Regions from separate parts of the Paenibacillus sp. MMS20-IR301 genome, predicted to be linked through region 2. Evidence: riboswitches for the same ligand, from Rfam matches in the RefSeq annotation. Region 2 holds a riboswitch; each other region holds the start of a gene.
What was found. Region 2 has a riboswitch for cobalamin ahead of LOS79_RS22610 (anaerobic ribonucleoside triphosphate reductase). Riboswitches for the same ligand answer to the same signal wherever they lie in the genome.
Positions count from the first base shown of each region.

Region 1: it holds a riboswitch for cobalamin, as region 2 does, so the genes downstream of both, LOS79_RS20100 (S-layer homology domain-containing protein) here and LOS79_RS22610 (anaerobic ribonucleoside triphosphate reductase) in region 2, are expected to answer to the same signal.
Region 3: it holds a riboswitch for cobalamin, as region 2 does, so the genes downstream of both, LOS79_RS15290 (energy-coupling factor ABC transporter permease) here and LOS79_RS22610 (anaerobic ribonucleoside triphosphate reductase) in region 2, are expected to answer to the same signal.

Region 1 is NZ_CP135275.1:4,672,543-4,677,982, reverse strand. It holds gene LOS79_RS20105 (GAP1-N2 domain-containing protein) at 1-2,422, shown strand, start outside; cobalamin riboswitch at 3,102-3,307, shown strand; gene LOS79_RS20100 (S-layer homology domain-containing protein) at 3,597-5,440, shown strand, end outside.
Region 2 is NZ_CP135275.1:5,291,811-5,297,250, reverse strand. It holds gene nrdG (anaerobic ribonucleoside-triphosphate reductase activating protein) at 1-338, opposite strand, end outside; gene LOS79_RS22610 (anaerobic ribonucleoside triphosphate reductase) at 335-2,320, opposite strand; cobalamin riboswitch at 2,663-2,894, opposite strand; gene LOS79_RS22605 (MTH1187 family thiamine-binding protein) at 3,286-3,594, shown strand; gene LOS79_RS22600 (sugar phosphate isomerase/epimerase family protein) at 3,665-4,438, shown strand; tRNA gene LOS79_RS22595 (tRNA-Thr) at 4,537-4,608, shown strand; gene LOS79_RS22590 (hypothetical protein) at 4,822-5,151, shown strand; gene LOS79_RS22585 (DUF3800 domain-containing protein) at 5,394-5,440, opposite strand, start outside.
Region 3 is NZ_CP135275.1:3,512,869-3,518,308, forward strand. It holds gene cobJ (precorrin-3B C(17)-methyltransferase) at 1-451, opposite strand, end outside; gene LOS79_RS15275 (energy-coupling factor ABC transporter ATP-binding protein) at 485-1,327, opposite strand; gene cbiQ (cobalt ECF transporter T component CbiQ) at 1,406-2,194, opposite strand; gene LOS79_RS15285 (energy-coupling factor ABC transporter substrate-binding protein) at 2,178-2,483, opposite strand; gene LOS79_RS15290 (energy-coupling factor ABC transporter permease) at 2,483-3,247, opposite strand; cobalamin riboswitch at 3,456-3,651, opposite strand; gene LOS79_RS15295 (ArsR/SmtB family transcription factor) at 3,811-4,752, shown strand; gene LOS79_RS15300 (DUF6171 family protein) at 4,861-5,136, opposite strand; gene LOS79_RS15305 (alpha-N-arabinofuranosidase) at 5,156-5,440, opposite strand, start outside.

The DNA of each region.
Region 1 (5,440 bases), 620 kb from region 2:
ATATATCCACCTGACCTTTGTGGAGAAAGGCTCGCTGCGCCCGGGCGACCGGAATATTGAGAAGGATTATATTTTTGATCTGGCAAATGACCGTATGCTGAATATTGACTTCGGCGAGTCCCGGCAGATGTATGCTGATTTGGCCTGGAAGCTGCTGGGGCAGAAGGGCGGGGGGCTCCGGGATTTCGCCAGATTCGCCGACTCCCTGCTTCCGGGCGAGAGTGTGGACCGCAAGCTGTCCCTGGCTCTCTACAATGAGCTGGCTGTATTTTATGAGATTGAGCAGGGGAATGAAGACCTCTATACAGACAACAAAAACGCTGTGCTGGGCGGCCTGCTCTCCTACCTGAAGCCGGAGGGGGCGCTGGAATCCCGGGTACGGCTGAATGATATGTTTCTGGAGCGTTTTGACCGCGAATATGATCTGATCCGTAAGAAGGGGATTCCGCAGCCGGAGATTCTGGAACGGTTCAAGGAGTATTTCGTCCTGCCGGGTCATAATTACCGGGTCAAGATTATCGATTATTTCATTAACGGAATGCTGAACTGCCAGTCAGGTGGCCGGGAGGATGTGCTGGCTGCGGCTTACGGCATTATCGAAAGTGATGAGTTGTTCAGTGAGCATTTCTTCAAAAGAATACTGCCCCAGACGCTGTTCCGCAAAGCGCTGTTTGATCCATATCTGGAGATGCGGCTCGCGGCAGCTGCCGGAACCGCTGATGTGCTCCGGCTGGTAATCCACTTGGGGCGGCTGTTCCCGGAGGTGCTGCAACAGGCTTCCGTGCATGGTGCCGTCAAGGAGTATTTACTGGAGAAGCTGCAGCGGGACAAAGATCCTGTTGCTGCCGTAGCTGCAGTTCATGAAGCAATCCTGAAGGCGGAGAAAGAGCGCCGGAGAGGCAGCGGGGTGCCGCTTGAAGCAATATCCCTTCTGGAGGAGCTGGGAGCAGCCGCAGACCGCTTCCTGATCAACCGGATCTCCCTCGAGGAGCTGACAATTGAACAGCTGCTCGATATCTCTTTCCTGCGCTACCGGGATACGGCCGACTGGCAGCCGCCGCTGGATGCGATCACCCGGCGCAAAGCCAATGCGCTGCGCGCGGCGTACCGCTGGTTCGGGGAGGAGCAGCCGGATGAGGGTGTATTCGCCGGACTTACTCCCCGGGAGCTGGATGATGTGCAGCTGCTCGGAGCACGCTGGCTGAAGGAATCGCGGGCGATCGAGCCGTTCGGACGGCTGCCGCTGGCCTTCTATTACAGCAGTGAACGGGAGGGCGGACCGCTCGATTATGATGCGCTGCTGGATCTGGTGGCACGTAAGGCCGGCGGGGACAAAGAGACGGTCTACCGTTTCCTCGCCTGGGCCCAGCATAACCGGCTGTTCAGCATCTCGAATAAGAAGCTATGGCCGAATTACCGGCGGGCGGTGCTGAACTATTTCCTGAAAAATGACCGCGAGGCGTTCAAGGACCGGGATTTCCGCAGAAGCTATGTATCCGCAGCAACGCCAGCGATGCAGAGTGTCTACAATGAAGCCCGTTCCCAGCTGGCTTCACCGCTGGCGCGGTGGATCAGCCGCAGCCGATTTCAACTCCTGATCTCAGGCAGTCTCCTCGGGATTGCTGTGATTGTTGCCGTTATTGTCTTCAGCATGATGGACAAAGACGGAGCAGGCACCGCGGCACCGACTGCCGGCCCAAGTCCGCTTCCGGCAGCTGTGCAGACGGCTCCGGTCACTGTGCGGCTTAGCGGCAGCGGAGCAGAAGGCAGCGGGACGGCTGGCGGGGAGAACGCCGGTGGAACAGAGGGCAGCGGGACGGTCGATGGAGAGAATGCCGGTGGAACAGAGGGCAGCGGGACGGTCGATGGAGAGAATGCCGGTGGAACAGAAGGCAGCGGGACGGCTGGCGGGGAGAATGCCGGTGGAACAGAAGGCAGCGGGACGGCTGGCGGAGAGGATGCGGGCGTCAAGCTGATCTTCAGCTTTGCCGCTGCTGCTGACTGCAACGCCTTCCAGCCAGCGGAGATCAGCGTAGACTCCGGCAGCGGTGCTGCGGCCACGTACAAGGTCGTGGTAACTGCGGGCAATTGCCTGGCTGGTGTCGCCGGGAATGGCGGCGGCAGTGATGCGGCAGCCGCGAGTGACGGCGGCGGGGGTGTGGCCGCAGGGAATAACGGCGGCAGTACAGGCGCGGCAGCCATTGTACGCGCCTACGAGGTGATGGTGCAGCTGGAGCCGGGAGCAAAGCTGGCCGCAGGTGATATGATCACCGCCGGAGAGTACAAGCTGATCCTGCAGCCTGCGGGAGGCGGTTCTCTGGAGAGTACTCCAAGCAGTTCCCCGGAGGCAACGGCCACACCTGGTGCTGAAGTGAGCGCTGAGCCTTCACCTGCTGCAGATCCAACCGCAGGTGCGGAGTAGAATATCTGTAATGGCCTGATATTAATCCTGAACAGCAAGCGATGCGGAGGACGCGTATGCTGTTCAGGATTTTTTGTGTGAGTAAGAGTATCTGATCCTGGAGGAAATGCTGGGGGATAGATCCCTTGTTGGTGCAGCTCACTAGTCCGCTCAAGTCCAGCTATTGTAAGCACCAAGCTATGAGCAAATGTGATTCTTAGTCCATAAAGTAGACACTCACGCACCGGTTTTCAAGTAAATAGTTTAGCGTTACGGACAGGAGAGACGTTAAGATGCGGGAAATCAGCTGAATGCTGGCCATACGGACACCAGCGACGTTATTTCGCTAGAAAAGTGAAGATAGCACACGAAAAGTGGTGCATAAGGGCTGTGGTGTCCGCAAACCTGGAAAATGGAACAAAAACGGGCGAATAAAGGCTGTGGTGTCCGTTTTAGTACCTTAAGTCTCAGTGGTCTCCCAAGTCTCAGTAGTAGCAGAAATAGCAGAAATATCTGAAGTGTCTGAAGTACCAAAAGTACCGGAAGTGTCCGCCGGACTGTATTCGTTTTTGACTCGGGTAGTTAGTGTTTTTTCCTCTTTTAGCTTGTCTATAGACATACAGGGGAATAGTAGATATGATTGATTGTAATTATTAAAATTTAATAAGCTTTGGAAAAAGGTGCAGATTTCTAACAGGAATGAGCGCTGTCCGGGATGGGCGGCAAGACTGCTTCTGTGCGTATAATCTGCTTAAAAGGGAAGGCCGGTGCAAGTCCGGTGCGGTCCCGCCACTGTAAATGCGGAGCAACTCCCGGGGATGCCACTGTCGCTGTGAACTAGGATGGGAAGGCGGGGGAAGCGATGAGGCATAAGCCAGGAGACCTGCCTTTTTCGTTGTTGTTTCAATTCTTCGGGGATAAGAATGCGGAACAGATGCACATATAAGTAATGTGGCCAGGAGGCATTCCTCGTTCCTGCTGCATGTTATTGTATCTTTCCCCGGCCGCCCTGCAAAGGGCGGTTTTTATGCGGATCTAAGGGTGGTAGAATGTGCCATGCATCTTGAATTATCCTTAGGCTCTGCTGAAATGCACCGTTCCTGCAGGAACGGAAAAGCTTCATGCAATTTGTGCCTGCGCTGCTGGCGGAGGCTGCTCTGGCTTCATCCATTCTATATTAAGAAAGAGGTTAGCAATGAAGAACAATTTATTATCTAAATGGACACGGCTGAGTCTGATCGTAATTATGCTGTTTGCAGTTCTGGGAGCGGCCGTAGCTCCGGCGGGACAAGCTTTTGCCGCGAATGATGCTGCTGTTGATGTCCAGGCCGGTGTAACTGCCGGAAATAAGAGTACTGACGTCTCGCTCTCATCCGCTCTAGGCAGCAGTGTAACTGCAGCGGTCTATGCCACTGCTGAGTTTGTGCTGAAGAACGGTGTTCAATCGGACTGGCAGGCAATCGGCCTGGCCCAGGCGGGCTATAAGGTTCCAGACAGCTATCTGAAGGCGCTTGAGAGCAAGGTAGCTGCGGCTAAGGGGACCTTCAACAGAGCTACGGATTATGCGCGGATTACGCTGGCCGTTAGGGCGCTTGGCGGGAATCCGGCTGATTTTGCCGGCTATAACCTGATTGAGAAGCTCTACAATAACGATAAAATTACCGGCCAGACGCTGAATAATGCAGCCTACGTGCTGCTGGCGCTGGATTCCGGAACGTATACAATGCCTGATAACGCCAAGTGGACACCAGCGAAGCTGCTGGCAGAAATTCTGGCCAAGCAGAATACGGACGGCGGCTTCACCCTGACTACAGGTGCAAGCGATCCGGATATGACAGCGATGGTACTTGCAGTGCTGGCGGGTCATAAGAATGATCCGGCAGTAAATACGGCTGGACAACGTGCTGCAGCCTGGCTTGCAACAGCGCAGGACAAGAACGGCGGATACGGGGACAGCAGCGAGAGTGTAGCACAGGCAATCATTGGCCTGTCTTCGTTTGGTATTGACCCTGCAGGAGCAGCGTATTCGAAGGGTAACGTTAGCCTTGTCAGCAAGCTGCTGAGCTTCAGCGCAGCGGGCGGCGGCTTTGCCCATACTGCCGGCGGCAGCTACAATCAGCTGTCTACAGAGCAGGCCCTGGAGGCCCTGGTTGCTTACAGCCTGTTCAGCAGTGGCGGCAAGCTGTACGATCTGAGCAATACACCTGTGCAGAATCCGCGGGTTAACGTATTAGTTAATGTGGAAGGTCCTAATGGAACACTGGCAGAGGCTTCTGTATATGCAGGGAATGTGCTGAATGCGCTGGAGAAGGCGGCAGCGGAGAAGGGCGTAGCTCTGGTGAACGAAGCGGGTAATTATGTGACGGGGATCGGCGGCGTGAGCGCGGGAACTTTTGGCGGCTATGACGGCTGGATGTATGTGGTTGCCCGCGGCGGAGCTTGGATCTATCCAAGTGTGGGGATGGGTGATTTCGCACTTGCCGAGAACGACCGGGTACTTGTCTATTACGGCGGAGATAACACACAGGTGGTAGAATCGGTAACGGTCTCCCCTGCGCAGCCGCAGCCAGGACAAGATATTACTGTAAAAGTGACGCAGAAGCAGTGGGTCTGGAACAATGACACCTTTACGTCCGATCCGGTTACTTCACCGGCTGCGGGGGTACAAGTGACCATCGGCGGTAAAACGGCGGTTACGGATGCTGCGGGTTCGGCTGTTTTTGCCGGTGGCCTGGCAGCGAATAAATACACCCTTACCCTTACCGGGTATCTCAAAGACAACACGCCTGCTGTTGTCCGTTACGTACAGCCGCTTACTGTAGCTTCTGCTGCTGCGGACCGTGCGGCTTTTGCCGATGTGAAGTCGATCTCGCCTTGGGCATTGGAGTCCGTATACACGGCATATGACCGCAAGCTTATGGGCGGCATCAGTGAGAGCAGTCTTGTCTTTGCACCGAAACAGAATATTACCCGTGCGGAGTTTGCAGCGCTGCTGCTGAGATTGACCGGCAATGAGCCGTCTGCGGCAACATCTGCCCA
Region 2 (5,440 bases):
GGGGAAGCTGTAAGCTCCTCATACGTGTACCCGGTGTAGATCCAGACCGGGAAATCCGGCAGCTCGGCGCGCAGCTCGTGAATGAATTCTGCAGCCGCCTCTGCTGAGAAGAACGGGTCCCCGCCCGCAAGCGTCAGGCCGTCCAGCAGCGGATTGCCGGCGATTTCGCTTATGATCTCCTGCCTGCGCTGCGGTGTGAACAGCTCACCGTAATTGAAGTTCCAGGTCTTCGGATTGAAGCACCCGGGACAACGGTGGCGGCAGCCGCTGAAGAAGAGGACGGCCCGCAGGCCCTCTCCTTCGTTAATGGACTCCGGGTAATAGCCGCATATATTCATAGATGCTTAACGCGGTCCCGTACTTCGGCTTGCTTGGCGGCGTTGAAGCGGGTCTGGTAATCGCCGGTCAAATAGCCGGTTACCCGGCGCAGCCGCCGGATATGGGTTGTATCCTCATGGGCGTTGCAGGACGGGCAGTTCGTACCGATTACCCCTTCATAGCCGCAGCCCGAGCAGCGGTCGATCGGATGGTTGATGCTGAAATAGCTGATTTCCTGCTCCAGCGCATATTTGATGATTTTGACGAAGGCGGCAGGGTTGCTGCGGGCATTTCCGTTCAGCTCGACATAAGAGATTGCTCCGGCATTGCAATACTCATGAAAAGGAGCCTCGAGGCTGATTTTCTTAGCTGCACTCAGGTCGTAGTAGACGGGAATGTGGAAGGAATTCGTATAGTACTCACGGTCTGTTACTCCCGGAATGGAGCCGAGTACTTTGCGGTCCACCTTAGTGAACTTGCCGGAGAGTCCTTCGGCAGGAGTCGCGAACAGTGTAATGTTGAGATCCAGCTCTTCGCTCTTCCGGTCGCAATATTCACGCATATGGCGGACAATGGCTACAGCTTTGGCGTGGATCTCCATATCTTCGCCGTGATGCTTGCCGTACATAGCCTTCATGCATTCTGCCATCCCGATGAAGCCGATCGACAGGCTGCCGTGCTTCAGCAGTTCGCCGACGCTTTCGTCAGGTGCGAGCTGCTCTCCGCCTTCCCAGACCCCTTCACGCATCATGAAGTCAGAGGCTTTGGCCTTTTGGGCAGCCTGGATACGGAACCGGTGAAGCAGCCCGTCCAGTGCAACATCCATGTAATAGTTCAGGTCTTCGAAGAAGCCGGCCTCGTCGGCAGCCAGGCGGCGGCCGGTTATTGTACCGTAGGCAAGTCCGAGACGTACAAGATTGAGCGTGTTGAACGAAAGGTTGCCTTTACCGGAGCAGTGATTGCGTCCGAAGCGGTCGCCGAGCACCCGTGTCCGGCAGCCCATCGTAGCAAACTCGGTGTCCGGATTCTCCGGATCATAATACTGCATATTCAGCGGAGCATCCAGGTTGGCGAAGTTCGGATATAATCTGCGTGCAGAGCACTCGGCGGCCTTCAGGAACAGCTCATAGTTAGGATCGCCCGGCTGCTGGTTAACCCCTTGCTTGCATTTGAAAATCTGGATCGGGAACACCGGTGTCTCCCCGCTGCCCAGTCCGTTCATAGTGGCTGTCAGGAGTGAGCTGATGACGAGCTGGCCCTCAGGTGAGGTGCATGTACCATAGTTGATGCTGGTAAAAGGAATCTGGCCGCCTGAACGGCTGGACATTGTATTGAGGTTATGTACCATGCTCTCGGCTGCCTGCAGTGTTTCGCTTTCGGTCTCTTTCAGAGCGAAACGGAAGGCGCGCGGATACTGCTCTTCCAGATCGGTACGGCTCATCGTAATCTCACCGAGCTGCTCGCCTGCGGTACCTTCCTCGAAATACTCGAGGCCCTTGCGGAACAGCTTGGCGAAGGATTTGGTCACATAGGGAGCCAGATCGTAATCCAGCTTGTTCGCGGATACACCGCCGTACTGGGCATTCTGCTGGGACTGGAAAATAATCGCCACCAGCGACATTGCCGTCATGATTGAGTTAGGAGGGCGTACGCTGCCGTTGCCGGTGTTGAAGCCTTCGCGGAGAAGACGCTCAAACGGAATGAAGATACAGTTGGTTGTTCCGATGGCGTATTGATCCAGATCGTGAACATATACGACATTATCGAGCGTCGCTTGAACGAGCTGTGGCGGCATAGTGAAATTCCGGGCGTACCATTTGGAATACTCACTGCCGAATTTGCTCATCTTGCCGGAGAAGCTCTCCCCGTTCAAGTTGGCGTTCTCACGCAGCAAATCCAGATCCCGGCTGTCGATAATATCCTTACCCAAATGAATTACTTCTTCCAGAAGAACCTCCTGTGCAGCTTGTCCTCCGTTATATCGTTTCTCCAGCAGCGTCATGTATAGCTCTCTCCTCTCAGTATTGTAAACTTGAAGGCAATGCTTCAAGACATCAGTAAAAAGGCATCTCCGGCCAGGAAGGCGGGAAATGCCCGGATGCGCAGTGCAGCTGCCCGCATAAAGGGCAGCTGCCGGTAGTCTAAGTGGAATATACAAACGGGTATCAGAATTATGCCCAGTGGTGTGTAGAACCCGTTCCAGTACATTCCGCAGAAGGCCGATACCTGAGAGCAATATATAATTGTCCTCAGGTATCGGCAGCCTTTGGCCCGAATAACGGAAAGGCTAGCTCTGCTCTTGCAGGCCGCATACGGACACCTCACCTGTTCCTCGCAGGAGTCTGTCGGTGTCACAGAAACAGGCAGGTCTCCTGGCTTGCCGTGTACCCTCCGGCGCCTTCCCGGGAGGCTGCTGGCCTCTTAGTGGCGTCTTGCCGGAGGCTGCTGCCCTTAAGGCCGCTTAGGCCTTGGAGCGTCCGGTTACAGTGGCGGGACCGCAGCGGATTTGCACCGCGTTTCCCTATTAAGCTTCAACTCTACTAGATGAGTGAAACACCTGTTTCTACTATATTTTGTTGTTGTTAAATAAAAGTAACTCAATATATTGTGTTTGTAAACATTTTTTTGGAAATCCAGGCGTGGAGCGGCTTCCCGGGTTTTACTCACAGCTGATCCACAGTTAGTCCACAGGTAATCCACAGTCTGACTGCAAATTTTGTCTTCAATGAGTCATAAATTGTCCCAAAAGCTGCCACAAAGACTCCATAAATATAGTACGCATGTCCCTCGTGAAACTATTTTAGGGATATAGTAATAGCTTCAGGAGAAAATGAGAATTTCAGGGATAATCCCACAGAAACAGGGCTGGAAAAAGAAGCGGCAGGCTGTTTGTAGGCGGGCATGAGAAGGGTTACAATGGAGAGGAAAGGGCAGGCTGTGCACAATATTCCGGGGAGGGATTACAAAATGGCAATTGGCGAAGTAACCGTTATACCGGTCGGCACCGGCAGCACCAGTCTCAGCGGCTATGTGGCTGAAATGCAGCGTGTGCTGCAGACGGTGGAGGGAATCACCTATGAGCTTACCTCCATGGGGACGATTATTGAGGGGCCGGTTGCGCGGATTCTGGCGGCTGTGGAAGCGCTGCATGAGTCGCCGTTTACAGCAGGGGCACTGAGAGTTTCGACTTCACTCAAAATTGATGACCGGCGGGACAAGCCCTCGACAAGCCGCAGCAAGCTGGAGTCCGTTGAACGTAAGCTGCTGGGGGAATAATGCTGCTGCCTGTATTGCAGTAGGGAATGACAAGGTATGATTAAATAACCGCTAAGGAGCTGATTGTTACATGGCAGGAGAATCACCGCAAGTAGGTATTCAGATGTACACGCTGCGTGACCAGAGTGAGCAGGATTTCCTGGGCACACTGGCTAAGGTTGCCGAAATGGGATACGGGGCAGTGGAATTTGCCGGATACTTCGGCGTGCCTGCCGGGGAGCTTCGCCGTACGCTGGACAAGCTGGGGCTTAAGGCGCCCTCGGCGCATGTGGGCCTGGATTTCAGCAGCCTGGACAACATGGAGAAAGCATTATCCCAAGAGATTGAATATGCGGCAGAGCTTGGACTTCAATATATAATTACCCCGGCGGCACCCTTGCCGGAGAATCCGTCTGCCGAGGATGTAGCAGCGGTAGTTCCGTTTCTGGAGAAGGCGTCTGCGATGGTACGGGCGGCTGGCATGAAATACGGCTACCATAACCATGCCTATGAATTCCAGCAAGTGGACGGCAAGGCGATCATCGATATCTGGCTGGAGCAGATTCCGGGAGAGCATATGCTTGCAGAATTTGATCTGGGCTGGGTATACCGGGGCGGGGCCCGGCCGGTTGACTATGTCACCCGCTATGCGGGCCGTGTGCCGCTGGTTCACATTAAGGATTTCGGGGCAGATCATGAAGAAACGGACCTTGGACAAGGGGCGGTAGATTTCCAAAGCGTTTTTGATGCAGCGGAGGAAAGCGGAATTCTGTACTATATTGTCGAACAGGAGGTCTATGCGGTATCTTCGCTGGAAAGTGCCAAGCAGGCACTGGACTACTTCCGCAGACTGGGACTTGCATAGGGCTTAAGCAACATAAGAGGTTATAGACGGAAAGGGGTTGCGTTTTCTGCCGGAAGAGTTATAATATTTTTTGTTTGGCAGAGTAAGCATCCCTTTAAGCTGGTGTAGCTCAGGGGTAGAGCAACGCACTCGTAATGCGTAGGCCGGGGGTTCAATTCCCTTCACCAGCATGTTTGCAAATTCGATAGTGGCGCGGTTTCCGGGGTTTCGGGGCCGCGTCGTTTTTTATTAAACCGGCCGTCTTCTAACATTCTTCTAACCTTTAGTTAAGTAAAGTGGGGGTTTCGGTCGTTATTGCGACTTCTTTACGCGTTCCAAGGATGGAATCGCCAATGCCCCGGAGCACTGCTTAAGAGCCGGCGGTTATTGCGGTTCCTGCTGCCGTGCAGTTGCCGGTCAGTGTGGCCCAGGCACTCATTGATGATTATGTATCTCCGGCGTGGTTTACTGCTCGGCAGGCAGGTGACTCAGTAGGTATGCAGCATCTGCATAATCTTGCTAATAACCTGCGGCTGGCTGCGTGCATCCCTTTGCAGCCGGGATCAACTGCACCGTTCACACAGTTGCCGAAGAGCAATGTCCAGGAGTTGGTTTTCCGGTGGTTGTCTCCCGGCTGGCAAGCGGCAAAGGTAAAGGGCGATAAGTCGGCTATGGCTTACTACAACAACATGGCTAATCACCTGCGGGCAGCCGCGGGCATGCCGAACGAATAAAAGAGAATAATTATTAAAAGGTATAAGTTTCCGCTCATATGAACAAATATAAAGGACAGACGTTATACTAAAGTCTGTCCTGAAAAAACACTTGAACTATGAATGTATTTTTGATACATTATAAAAGTTGCTTATAACCCATTGCAAAATATTTGGGCAGACGATATAATAAAAATACAATGAGCTTGACTATCACCGAAGGCTTACGTTCCACGTGGGCTACTTAGTAGGTGAAGTGGGGCTCATTTATTTTTTGAATTGTATTGAGTGTTAACTTTAGTATACTTGG
Region 3 (5,440 bases), 1.8 Mb from region 2:
TACTCTCCCACGGTGTAAGATGATCGCTCAGGCTGATCGTGCACGAGTCATGCATAACCGGTGCTCCCAGCAGCGAGGAGCAGGACTGGATTGCCGATATCCCTGGAATCACCTCAACTGTAACACCGTCAGCCGGATTCCAGCCGCGTTCAATCAGCACCTCATAGACCAGACCGGCCATCCCGTATACTCCGGCGTCACCGCTTGAGATGACGGCGATAATCTGCCCGGCTTCTGCCCGGCGGACTGCCTCCTGGGCACGGCTGACTTCTTCCGTCATCCCCGTACCCACAATCTCCTGATGCCTTAGCAGCGGCTTAATCAGATCAACATAAGTGTTGTAGCCGATAACGGCTTCACTCTCATCCAGGGCAGCCAGGGCCCGGCCGGTAATATGCTCCAGCGCTCCGGGACCGAAGCCGATAACCAGCAGTTTCCCTTGTTTCTTCATCCTTCTTCCCCCGTTCGTAAATGACTGTGCACACTAATCCAGCAGCCGCTGCAGCGCAGCCTTGAAATTCTCTGCCGTTCGTGGAGCCGCCTGCCCGGCAGTGAGCCGCTCAGGCAGGCTGTACCACAGATCGGCCAGCAGCGGAAGATCAAGGCCAATGGCCTGCAGCTCCTCCCGCCGGGCAAAAATCTCCTCCGGCGTCCCCGCCGCCCGGCACCTCCCCTGATCCAGGATAATGATCCAGTCTGCCCAGCGGTAAGCCAGATTCATATCATGCGTGGCCATGACCAGGCTTGCACCTTTGGCATGAATAACCTCAAGCCCCTCCAGCATCTGCATCTCCGATAGCGGGTCCAGATAGGAGGTCGGCTCATCAAGCAGAATCAGCTCCGGCTCCATCGCCATTACACCGGCGAGCGCTGTACGCTTTTTCTGCCCCAGGCTGAGCTGGTGAATCGGTTTATCCCTAAGCTCTTCCAGGCTGAGCAGCTTCATAATATTGCGGCAGCGAGCAGCGATCTCAGCCTCATCCATCCCGGCACCCCGCAGCCCGAATGACACATCCTCAAGCGGCGTGCTCAGGATCAGCTGCTGCTCCGGGTCCTGAAAGACAAGTCCTATACTGCGCCGCAGGGCAGCCAGCTCTTTTTTGGAATACGACAGCTCCCTGTCTCCCTGCACAATCCTGCCCTGCTGCGGACGCAGAATGCCTACGGCATGCAGGAAGAGCGTTGATTTGCCGGAGCCGTTGTGGCCAAGCAGTACTGTTTTGCGGCCTTTTGGGAAAGTGACCGTCAGTTCACGCAGCGCAGGCTCCTTAGTGTCCGGATAGCGAAACTCTACTCCTTCAAAAGCCAGACAATATTCCTGGTCCATAGCGCGCCCCTTCCCCTTTATCTGTATTTGGTTCGTTCAACTTCACAATGTCGTATTGTATCCGGTTTGCCGCATACGCTACCCAAGCCGCCACAACCACAGCTGTGCCAGCAGCAGCACGGTTATTCCGGCATACGCCCGGGCAGCATACCGCCGCGGCACAGGGCGTGCAGTATACGGCGGCAGAATAATCTCATCCGTGAATCCGCGGGCCAGCAGTCCCTGGGACAGCCCGTAATACCGGTGCATGGTGTTCCCGAAGAGCGCCCCCGCCATGGCTGCCGTCTCGTGCAGTCTGGCCTTATATCCTCTGCGGCCGCCGCGCAGCCGCCGGGAGAGCATCATCCCGTGTGCCGCATCGCTTAGCAGGAACAGGAAGCGGTACATGATCAGCATCAGCTCCAGCACAATCTGCGGCATCCGCAGCCTGCGGAGCACCTGCAGCAGCTCACTGAACGGCGTGGTGAGCATCAGGAAGAAGAAGCAGCTCATACAGGCTGCGACTCTCGCCAGCAGCAGGCCTGCCCGCTGCAGCCCTGCTGCTGTGACATACACTGGCAGGCCGGTCCCCGGAAGCCGGAATATACCCGGTGCTCCCGCGGCCGGATGGCCGAACTCTACCAGCAGTGCCGGGAGACTCAGGACATAGAACAGCAGCGCCGTACCAAAGAGCAGCCCGTAGGCGCGGACAGGGATTCCGGCATGCAGAATGCACCAGGACATCATCCAGAGCGTAATTACAAGCTGCAGCAGCGGATGGACTGTATAAGCGAGCAGGAACATCAGCGCCGCGAAGAAGCTTTTCCACAGGGGAGACAGCTGCCGCAGCGCATTGTTATACGAAAGAGTGTCAATTCGTCTGATCACTTGGCGTCTTCTGCTTCTGCAGGCCGTGCTTGCCCTTCAGCAGCCCCAGCGAATACCCGATCACTCCGGCTCCGAGCGCCGCCTGCAGGGCGAACAGCATACTTTCTGTCTCACCGGGCAGCTCGGTCAGCGGCTTGAACCAGGGCTCATAGGCCGGATCAATCTCCGTAACGGCCCCTTCGGCGGCATCATCCGCTCCCCCGAACTCACCCTCTACGAACAGCAGCGGCAGGACACAGAGAAGGACGACAACCAGCAGCATCAATCCATTCTTCCATTTATTGTTCATTAGGCGTTGCCTCCGTTCACTTTGCGCTTGAGCAGGGACAGTTCATTCGGGCTGTATGATTTCAGCCAGTTCCACAGGAGCACAGTCAGCAGCCCTTCGCTGATGGCCAGCGGAATTTGCGTGAGCGCAAAGATCCCCCCGAATTTCACGAAAGAAGCCAGAACTCCGCCATCCTCCGCCGGAAAAGCCACCGCAAGCTGGAAGGAGGTTACGACATAGGTCATCAGGTCGGCAATTGCGGCGGCGCAGAACAAAGCCAGCTTTTCACGCTGCGGCTGTCTCATTATTAATTTGTACACTGCATATCCGGCAAAAGGACCCGCTACCGCCATCGAGAAAGCATTCGCCCCGAGCGTCGTAATTCCCCCGTGCGCCAGCAGCAGCGCCTGAAACAACAGAACAACCGAGCCGATAACTCCCATCGGGAGCGGCCCCAGCATTACAGCGCCAAGTCCCGTACCGGTTGGATGGGAGCTGCTTCCGGTGACGGAAGGCATTTTGAGCGCCGAGAGAACGAACGTGAACGCTCCGGCCAGCCCGAGGAGCAGCTTCAGCTCCGGGTTCTCCCTGGTCATTGCTCTGAGCCGGATAATGCCCAGCACGAAAAACGGGATAAACGCCGCCCACCAGAATACCGCCCAGCCTACCGGCAGGAAGCCTTCCATGATGTGCATCGCCCGGGCTGTCCCCGGTTCATTCAGCATAAAATACACTGTAAATCCGGCAACCAGTGCCGCAAAACTCCAAAATCCGCGTTTTTTCATTTGTCAGCCTCCATTTTCTTCAAATCGGTCAAACCAAAAAACTCCCGCCCTTGAGGGTGGGAGTGCATGTACGCAGGTAATGTAGGGTGGCGAATGCCGCAATGAATAGCTGGATGCAATCTTGTATATTAAAGATCCCCTCCGGCTCTGCTGGCAGAACGCCTCTTCTAAATAACCTATCCGTACACCGCTCCTATCCGCGTAGAGTCGTGGTGTGCTTACACAAGGTAGGTCTCCTGGCTTGGAATACCGGCGCTGTGAACTTCGCCTTCCCCGGGTGATGCCCGAGTGACATGATGAAGCCCAGCTCTTCCTTACAGTGGCGGGACCGCTCGGGAGTTGCACCCGATTCCCTGTTACCCCTTGCCGCAGGCGGCAAGAGCACCTTGTATAGTCGCTAATTCACCCTACATCATAGCGGACAGAGCTTAGCCTGTCTGTGATAAAATTGGAGCGGATGGCGGCAGCATGCTCATTCGAGCGGAAAGTTGTTCATTTACTTGTAAGAACGTTGTTTGAGTAATATAATCATTAACTATATAACCTGAACGCGGAGGCAGCACATGAAACTAGATTTAACCGAACAATCCTTGCCCGTATATGAGGCATTATCCAGTGCGGTACGCCTGCAGATGCTGCGCCTGCTGGCCGATAAACCAATGAATGTTAAGGAGCTGGCCGGAGCACTTAAGCTCAGCAGCGCTATTATGACCATGCATGTGCGCAAGCTTGAAGCCGCCGGGCTAGTCCGGAGCCATATGGCTCCGGGCAAGAGCGGGCTGCAGAAGATCTGTACGCTGGCTGCTGACGGGGCCGAGATTATCTTCCCCGGACAGGCACGGGCGCAGCGCCGGAGCTACCGCAAGGAGATTCCCGTAGGCCATTATTCCGATTTCCGGATTGAACCTACCTGCGGCCTGTCCACCACAGAGAAGGTGATCGGCAATTTCGATGATCCGCGGTATTTCTGGGACCAGGAACGCGTGAATGCAGGCATCCTCTGGTTCGGCAAAGGCTTCGTGGAATATAAAATCCCCAACTTCCTGCTCTCCAGCCAGCAGCCGGAAGAGCTGGTCATCACAATGGAGATCGCCTCAGAAGCTCCGTCTATCAATAACAACTGGCCTTCAGATATCTCCTTCACCCTGAACGGCCGGCGGCTCGGCTTCTGGACAAGCCCGGGCGACTACGGCGACAGCCACGGCAAATATACCCCGGCTTGGTGGCCTGCGCTCACCAACCAGTACGGTCTGCTCAAGCAGCTGCGGATTACACCGGCCGGCACCTTCATGGACGGGCAGAAGCTCTCAGAGATCACGCTGGACCAGGTAGGCATCCGCGAGAAACAGTGGACCTTCAGGGTGGCCGTTGAAGAGGATGCAGAGCATATTGGAGGTCTTACCCTGTTTGGCAAAGGCTTCGGCAATTATAACGAGGATCTGGTCTTTGAGCTCTTTTATAATGATGCTGCCGATTCCCCGGGAAATGCCGGCCAGCCGGAATAAATTGCAAACACGCCAAACAGCGGCAGCGGGAGAACTTACCCTCAGGTAGGTTCCCCGCTGCCGCTGTTTCATTTACGGGCAGTATTAAGTTGTATTATCCGACGGCCTTTATTCCGCCACCGGCTGCCACAGGCCGCCGCCCGGAAGCGGACAGCCGCGCGCCTTCAGCCGGGCCACAACCGGAATGATGCAGCCGCAGGCGGTGCAGGTCACCCCGTCCTGCAGCTTGGGGCAAGTTCCGCACAGGGCAATCCGGCCCGCATAAACCTCATCCGAAGCCGTATTATCCGGATTGAACATGGAGGAAGCCAGAATACGGGCAATCTGCGCTTCCGTTACCTTGTATTCCTCCCGGCATCCTTTGCAGGCTGAAGCTGCTGTCATGCTGTTCACCTTCTTCTTATTAGGCTTCCGGTGTAATTTCCAGTACAGTTACCGACATTGGCGGCAATTCTACGGTAAGCGCAGTGCCCTCCAGCTTGAAGGCAGTGAACGGCTGCGGCACTACCGCTTCCGGCTGCTCGAAGGTATTATGGGCATCAATGGATGATCCGGCAAGCACAGTCCCGCTGACGGAAGCCGCCGCTACGGCCAGTCCGCGCAGCTCAAGCGGCAATGTGGCGGAGGTCTCGTGATTCAGATTGCACAGGCTGACATGAATTATACCTTCAGCCGTAATGGAAGCCGA